Gemmatirosa kalamazoonensis: one gene and its partner. The main gene of each other region encodes a partner of the protein of the gene in region 2 in a complex. Links are inferred from orthologs where the notes say so. Each region holds a gene or a part of one and is shown on either strand. Other genes may lie near its edges.

Evidence for each region. The genes of interacting proteins can lie anywhere in the genome.
Region 1: the proteins of uvrB (region 2) and J421_RS15945 are in contact, whole or in part, in a crystal structure (PDB 7EGT), measured with the Thermus thermophilus proteins. The link is inferred for Gemmatirosa kalamazoonensis from one-to-one orthologs. Residues at the interface, in WP_096411307.1 of Thermus thermophilus: Glu23, Leu25, Arg26, Asp27, Gly28, Glu29, Arg30, Phe31, Arg55, Glu326, Asp327, Phe328, Glu379, Ser382, Gln383, His398, Gly400, Arg401; in WP_096412145.1 of Thermus thermophilus: His654, Arg656, Phe657, Gln666, Asp668, Glu669, Lys680, Arg681, Leu682, Ser683, Lys685, Tyr686, Ala687.

Annotation. Positions count from the first base shown.
Region 1 is NZ_CP007128.1:3,688,035-3,691,394, reverse strand. The notes cover bases 1-3,104. They hold J421_RS15945 (ATP-dependent helicase), read right to left. Parts: upstream 2,705-3,104; coding sequence 296-2,704; downstream 1-295. Other genes in these bases: J421_RS15940 (sensor histidine kinase), read right to left, coding at 2,704-3,104; gatC (Asp-tRNA(Asn)/Glu-tRNA(Gln) amidotransferase subunit GatC), read right to left, coding at 1-294. In the rest of the region: more of J421_RS15940, read right to left, coding at 3,105-3,360. UniProt on the Escherichia coli protein: A helicase with DNA-dependent ATPase activity. Unwinds DNA duplexes with 3'-5' polarity. Translocates on single-stranded DNA with 3'-5' polarity. Initiates unwinding more efficiently from a nicked substrate than double-stranded DNA.
Region 2 is NZ_CP007128.1:4,109,000-4,112,402, forward strand. Bases 1-2,910 are described here. They hold uvrB (excinuclease ABC subunit UvrB), read right to left. Parts: upstream 2,557-2,910; coding sequence 445-2,556; downstream 1-444. Other genes in these bases: tsaE (tRNA (adenosine(37)-N6)-threonylcarbamoyltransferase complex ATPase subunit type 1 TsaE), read right to left, coding at 1-437; J421_RS17945 (MFS transporter), read right to left, coding at 2,702-2,910. In the rest of the region: more of J421_RS17945, read right to left, coding at 2,911-3,403. UniProt on the Escherichia coli protein: The UvrABC repair system catalyzes the recognition and processing of DNA lesions. A damage recognition complex composed of 2 UvrA and 2 UvrB subunits scans DNA for abnormalities.

The sequences.
Region 1 (3,360 bases), 420 kb from region 2 along the record:
GTCGACGTGCGTCGCGAGGCGCGGCACGAGGAAGAACCCGTCGCGCGGATCGGGCGCGAACTCGTCGCGGCCACGCGCGAGCGGGTAGGGCTCACCTTCGTCCGCGCGCAGCCGCATGCCGCCGGCACCGACGCCGAGCACCGGATCGACGTCGCTCGTGTCGACGCCGGAGAGCACCTCCATGTGCGCGAGGATGCCGTTCAGCTCCGCGAGCAGCGCCGGGACGCGCTCGGGCGCGAGGCCGAGGCGCGCGAGCGACGCGATGTGGCGGAGGTCCTGCTCGGAGACGCTCACGTCAGTCCCACTCCCGTTCGAGGTTCGCCTGGGCGACGACGAGCGTCTTGCGACCGATCGTCTCGTCGTCGAAGTCGATGCGCACCTTCGCGTCGCGCCCGGCGCCGGAGATCTCGGCGATGGTACCCGCGCCGAACTTGCGGTGCCTAACGCGCGCGCCCGGCACGAGCATCGCGGCGTCCTGCGATTCCTCGGACGGGTCGGGCGTGGCCGGGGTGGAACGCCGCGCGCCGCCTGCGGGGAACGACACCGGCGCGCCGGGGCGACGCGAGGCGGCGCGATCGGTCCACGACGACGTCTGCTCGTCGGTGTCGTCCCACGCGCGCTCTCGACGCCCGCCGCCCCACCGCGAGCCCGCGTCACGTCCGCCGCCGCGCCGCCCACCGCCGAAGTCGGAGAGGAACGCGCGGCCCGAGCTGCGCGCCTTCATCGTCATGCGCCGCTCGACGAGGCCGTCGGGGATGCCGTCGAGGAAGCCGGATGGGCGCGACTGCATCCGCTCGCCGTTGCGCAGCCGCTGCTCGGCGTGCGTGAGCACGAGCTTCTCCTCGGCGCGGGTGATGCCGACGTAGAACAGCCGCCGCTCCTCCTCGAGCTGGGCGGGCTCGTCGTACGCGCGCGCGAGCGGGAACAGGCCGTCCTCGAGCCCCGTGATGAACACGACGGGGAACTCGAGCCCCTTCGCGTTGTGCATCGTCATGAGCGTCACGGCGTCGGCGTTCGCGTCGAGCGCATCGACGCCGGCGACGAGCGTGGCCTTCTGGAGGAAGTGGTCCAACGGCGTCAGTCCCACCTCCCCACCCTCGTCGGCGACCGTCTCGGCGGCGCCGTCGATGAGCGACTGCACGTTCAGCTCGCGGTCCTTCCAGTCCGGCCCCTCGGCCTTCAGGTGGTCGCCGTACTTCAGCGCGGCCACGAGGTCGCGCAGCAGCTCGTCGACGCTCGCCTCGGCCGCCGAGGCGCGCAGCCGGTCCACGAGCGCGATGAACTCGGCGAGCGCCGTGCGGGCCGCGGGGCGCAGCGACGACACGACGTCGGGCCGGCGCGCGGCCTCGAGCAGCGGCACGCGCTCGCGCTCCGCGATGCCGGCGAGCATGTCGACCGACGTGTCGCCGATGCCGCGCTTCGGCACGTTGACCACGCGTCGGAACGCCTCGTTGTCCGCCGGGTTCGCGACGAGCTTGAGGTACGCCATGAGGTCGCGGATCTCCCGCCGATCGTAGAACCGCACCGCCCCGACGAGCCGGTACGGGAACCCGCGCTTGCGCAACGCTTCCTCGAGCGAGCGGCTCTGTGCGTTCGTGCGATAGAGGATCGCGAAGTCGCGCAGGAGGCGGTGCTCGGTCGCGCGGCGTGTGGAGATCTCCTCGATGACGTAGTCGGCCTCGTCGCGATCGTCGAGGGCGCCGACGAGCGACACGCGCTCGCCGGGCGCGCGCGTGGCGCGCAGCGTCTTGCCGAGCCGCTCCTTGTTCTCGACGATCACGACGTTGGCCAACTCGAGCACGTTAGGCGTCGAGCGGTAGTTCTCCTCCAGCCGCACGACCTTCGCGTCGGGCCACGTCTTCGTGAAGTCGAGAATGTTCCGGATGTCCGCGCCTCGCCACCCGTACACGCTCTGATCCTCGTCACCGACCACCATCACGTTCCCGCTCTCGCCGCCGAGCAGCCTGACGAACTCGAACTGCGCGCGGTTCGTGTCCTGATACTCGTCGACGAGGATGTAGCGGAACCGCTTGCGGTACTGCTCCAGCACGTGCGCGTTCTCGCGGAGGATCTGCACGGGGAGGATCAGCAGGTCGTCGAAGCTGACCGCGTTCGCCTGCCGCATCGCCGGCTCGAGATCCTTGAACACGAGCGACACCGTCTTCGCGAACGGATCCTTCGCGAGGCCGTCGTACTCGCTCGCCGGCACGAGCTGGTTCTTCGCGTCCGAGATCGCCGACGCGACCGACTTCGGCGACGTATCCTTCGGCGACACGCCGTGCCGCTCCAGCAGCCGCTTGATCGCGCCGGTCGTGTCGTCCTCGTCGTAGATCGTGAAGCTCGGCGTGCGCCCGACGGAGTGCGCGTGCGCGCGGAGCATCCGCGCGCCGATGGCGTGGAACGTCCCGACCCACATGCCGACCGGCGCGTAGCCGAGCAGCCGCGCGATGCGCTCGCGCATCTCGCCGGCGGCCTTGTTGGTGAACGTCACGGCGAGGATCTGCGACGGGTCGACGCCGTGGTGCTCGACGAGACGCGCGATGCGCGTCGTGAGCACGCGGGTCTTCCCCGATCCGGCGCCGGCGAGGACGAGCGCGGGACCGTCCACGTGCAGCACGGCGTCGCGCTGCGCCGGGTTCAGACCGTCGAGCGGATCGCGGCGCGGCGCGCCGGCGTGACCCGCGGGAGTGCTGGGGTGCGACATCAGCGCAAGATAACGTCGAAGGCCGCGCCGCGTTCGGTGGGCGCGAGCACGAGCTTTCCGCCGTGGTTCTCCTCGACGATGCGCCGCGCGAGCGACAGGCCGATGCCCCACCCGCGCTCCTTCGTGCTGTACCCCGCGTCGAAGATGCGTCGCCGCAGCTCGCGCGGCACGCCGGGGCCGTCGTCGGCGACACGCACGCGCGTGGTCCCGTCCGCGAGCGACTCCGCGCACAGCTCGATGCGGCCGCCGCGTCCGGCGAGCGCGTCGACGGCGTTCTTCGTCAGCGCCTCGATGACCCACTCCAGCAGCACGGCGTCGCCCTTCACCGTGAGGGGTTCGGCCGGCGCCTTCACGTCGATCGTGACGGTGTGCGCGCGCGTCGGCACGCGGGCGCGGAAGTACTTCGCCATGCGCTCCACGAGCGCGACGACGTCGACCGGCTCGCGCCGCGGCGGACGGCCGATGCGCTCGAAGCGGTGCGCGACGCGCTCCAGTCGCTCGAGGTCGGCCTTCATGTTGTTCACCGCCGACTTCAGCATCGGGTCGGCGCGCGTGCCCTGATCCTCCACCTCGTCGTCGAGCAGCGCGATCCATCCGCTGATGCTCGACAACGGCGTGCCGAGCTGGTGCGCCGACTCGCGCGCCATGCCGGCCCA
Region 2 (3,403 bases):
TATTCCAGGTCGATCGGCACGTGCGGGGGCAGCCGCGAGCCCGCGCGCTCCGGCCACTCCACGAGCACGAGCGCGTCTTCCGCGGCGAGCAGGTCGTCCCAGCCGAGGTTCGTCAGCTCGTCCTCGTGCTTCAGGCGGTACAGGTCGAGGTGGTACACGCGGCCGTTGGGCGCGCGGTACTCGTGCACGAGCGCGTACGTCGGGCTCGTGACCTCGTCGGTGACGCCGAAGCCGCGGCAGATCGCCTGCGCGAGCGTCGTCTTGCCGGCGCCGAGCTCTCCGGCCAGCGTCACGACGAGGGGCGGCCGCGCCGCGCGGCCGAACGACGTGCCCCACGCCTCGAGCTCGTCGCGCGTGACGGCGATGCGGCTGCGCGTCGCCTCGGGCGGCAGCGGCTTCGCGAAGTGGCCGTCGGAGGTGAGATGGCCGTCGGTCATCGCGGGCTCACCGTGCGGCGCGGAGGTCGGCGACGGTGCCCGGGCGGCGCGCCTTCGCGCCGTCGCCGGACCCGTTAGGCACCGCGTCGCCGAACCGCGCGCGCAGCTCGAACAGCTCGTCGCGCAGGCGCGCCGCCTGCTCGAAGTCCAGCGCCGCGGCGGCCTGCTTCATCTCGCCCTCCAGGCGCGCGATGAGCGCCGCCGGATCCGAGAGGTCGTACGGCGCCGGTCCCTCGGCCACCTTCTTCTTCCCGTCGCGGCGACGCGCGCCCTTCGCTTCCTCCTCCTCGTGCTCCGTGCGGGCGTCGGCCACGCGCGTCACGAAGCGCACGTCGGCGACGCTCTTCTCCACCGTGAACGGCGTGATGCCGTGCTCCTCGTTGTGCTTCGTCTGCAGCTCGCGGCGGCGTGCCGTCTCCTCCATGCAGCGCTGCATCGAGCCCGTGATGCGGTCGGCGTAGAAGATCGCGCGGCCGTTCACGTTGCGCGCGGCGCGGCCCACGGTCTGGATGAGCGAGCGGTCGCTGCGCAGGAAGCCCTCCTGGTCCGCGTCGAGGATCGCGACGAGCGACACCTCGGGCATGTCGAGCCCTTCGCGCAGCAGGTTGATCCCCACGAGCACGTCGAACTCGCCGAGCCGCAGGCCGCGCACGATCTCCATGCGCTCGATCGCGTCGATGTCGGAGTGCATGTAGCGCACGCGCACGCCGACCTGCTGGAGGTAGTCGGTGAGGTCCTCCGCCATGCGCTTGGTGAGCGTCGTGACGAGCACGCGCTCCCCCTTCCGCTCGCGGATGCGGATCTCGCCGAGCAGATCGTCCACCTGCCCGCGCACCGACCGCACCTCGATCTCGGGATCGACGAGCCCCGTCGGCCGGATGACCTGCTCGACCACCGCGCCCTCGCTGAGCTGCAGCTCCAGCTCACCCGGCGTCGCGCTCACGGCGATCATGCGCGGGGTGAGCGCGAGGAACTCGTCGAACACGAGCGGCCGGTTGTCGAGCGCGCTCGGCAGCCGGAAGCCGTAGTCGACGAGCGTCAGCTTGCGCGCGCGGTCGCCGTTGTACATGCCGCGGATCTGCGGCAGCGTCACGTGGCTCTCGTCCACGACGACGAGGAAGTCGTCCGGGAAGTAGTCGAACAGGCACGCCGGGCGCTCGCCGGCGGTGCGGCCGCTCAGGTGGCGCGAGTAGTTCTCGATCCCCGCGCACGTCCCGATCTCGAGCATCATCTCGATGTCGAAGTTCGTGCGGCTCTCCAGCCGCTGCGCCTCGAGCAGCTTCCCCTCGGCGCGCAGCATGCCGAGCCGCTCGTCCAGCTCGGCGCGGATGGCCTTCACCGCGCGCTCGATCGTCGGACGGTTCGTGATGAAGTGCTTCGCCGGATAGACGGCCGTCTTCTCGAGCGTCGCGATCGTCTCGCCGGTGACGACGTTGATCTTCGAGATGCGCTCGATCTCGTCGCCCCACATCTCCACGCGCACGCCCTGCTCCTCGTACGCGGGGAAGATCTCGACCGTGTCGCCGCGCACGCGGAACGTGCCGCGCTCGAACGCGACGTCGTTCCGGTTGTACTGGATGCCGACGAGCTGCCGCAGGATGTCGTCGCGCGCGATGCGCTGCCCGCGCGCGAGCGTGACCATCCGCTCGCGGTACTCCACCGGGTCGCCGAGGCCGTAGATCGCGCTCACCGTCGACACGATCACGACGTCGTCGCGCTCCATGAGGCTCGACGTCGCGCGCAGCCGCAGCCGGTCGATGTCCTCGTTGATCGACGCGTCCTTCTCGATGTACGTGTCGCTCGACGGGACGTAGGCCTCGGGCTGGTAGTAGTCGTAGTACGAGATGAAGTACTCGACCGCGTTGTGCGGGAAGAAGCTCTTCAGCTCCCCGTACAGCTGCGCCGCGAGCGTCTTGTTGTGCGACAGGACGAGCGTGGGCCGGCCGTGGTTCTTGATGACGTTCGCGACCGTCATCGTCTTGCCGGAGCCGGTGACGCCGAGGAGCGTCTGGAAGCGATCGCCGCGCTCCAGCCCCCTGCTCAGCTCCGCGATGGCGCGGGGCTGGTCGCCGGCGGGCTTGAACGGGGCCTGGAGATCGAACTGGGCGCGATCGGTCATCCCGACAATGTAATCGATCCTGCCGGATTCTGTTCGGGGAAGGGCGATGGAGGGAGGGACGAGCTGTGAGGCGAGTACGAATGGGGATCCCCAGATCCTGAAGCATCCCGGGATCCCCATTGGTACTCGCCTGGTCCCGATCGCCTCATCGCCGAGATCGCGCCGGCTCGCCGGCGCTCGGCAGCGCCGCCTCGCTCGCGCTCACCGCGGCCGCCATGGCCTGATCAGACACGACGCGGTGCGTCGACGTCTCCAGGCGCAGCGGGAGCCGCGCCGCGAGCGCGAGCCCGATCGCGGCGAGCAGCGCGCCGGACCAGAACGGGCTTCCGACGCCGAACCGGTCGATCGCGAACCCCGTCCACACCGGCAGCGCCACCCGCGCCACGCCGCCGAGCGCCTGCTGCACGCCGAGGTACACGCCGCGCTCCGCCGGCGACGCGACGCGCGACAGGAGCGCGGTCACCGCGGGAAACGTGAGGGCCGTGCCGAGCGGCATCAGGAGCATCGGGACCGCGAGCGGCGCGAGGTGCCGCGGCAGCGGGAACGTCGCCAGCCCCACCGTGAGCAGCACGAGGCCCACGCGGCACAGCCGCGACTCGCCGAGCCAGGTCACGAGCCGGCCCAGGATGCCGAGCCGCACGACGACGCCGACGCCGCCGAAGAACATGACGAAGTAGCCGATCGTCGCCTCGGTCACGCCGAACACGCGCGCGAGGTACAGCGGGAACACGGCGATCATGCCGTAGAAGGCGCCGATGCCGACGGTGTAGATCCAGATCAGCCGCGACGCGGATGCGGCCGGATGCCGCAGCACCTCGCGCAGCACCTCGCGCGACGACCGGCTGCC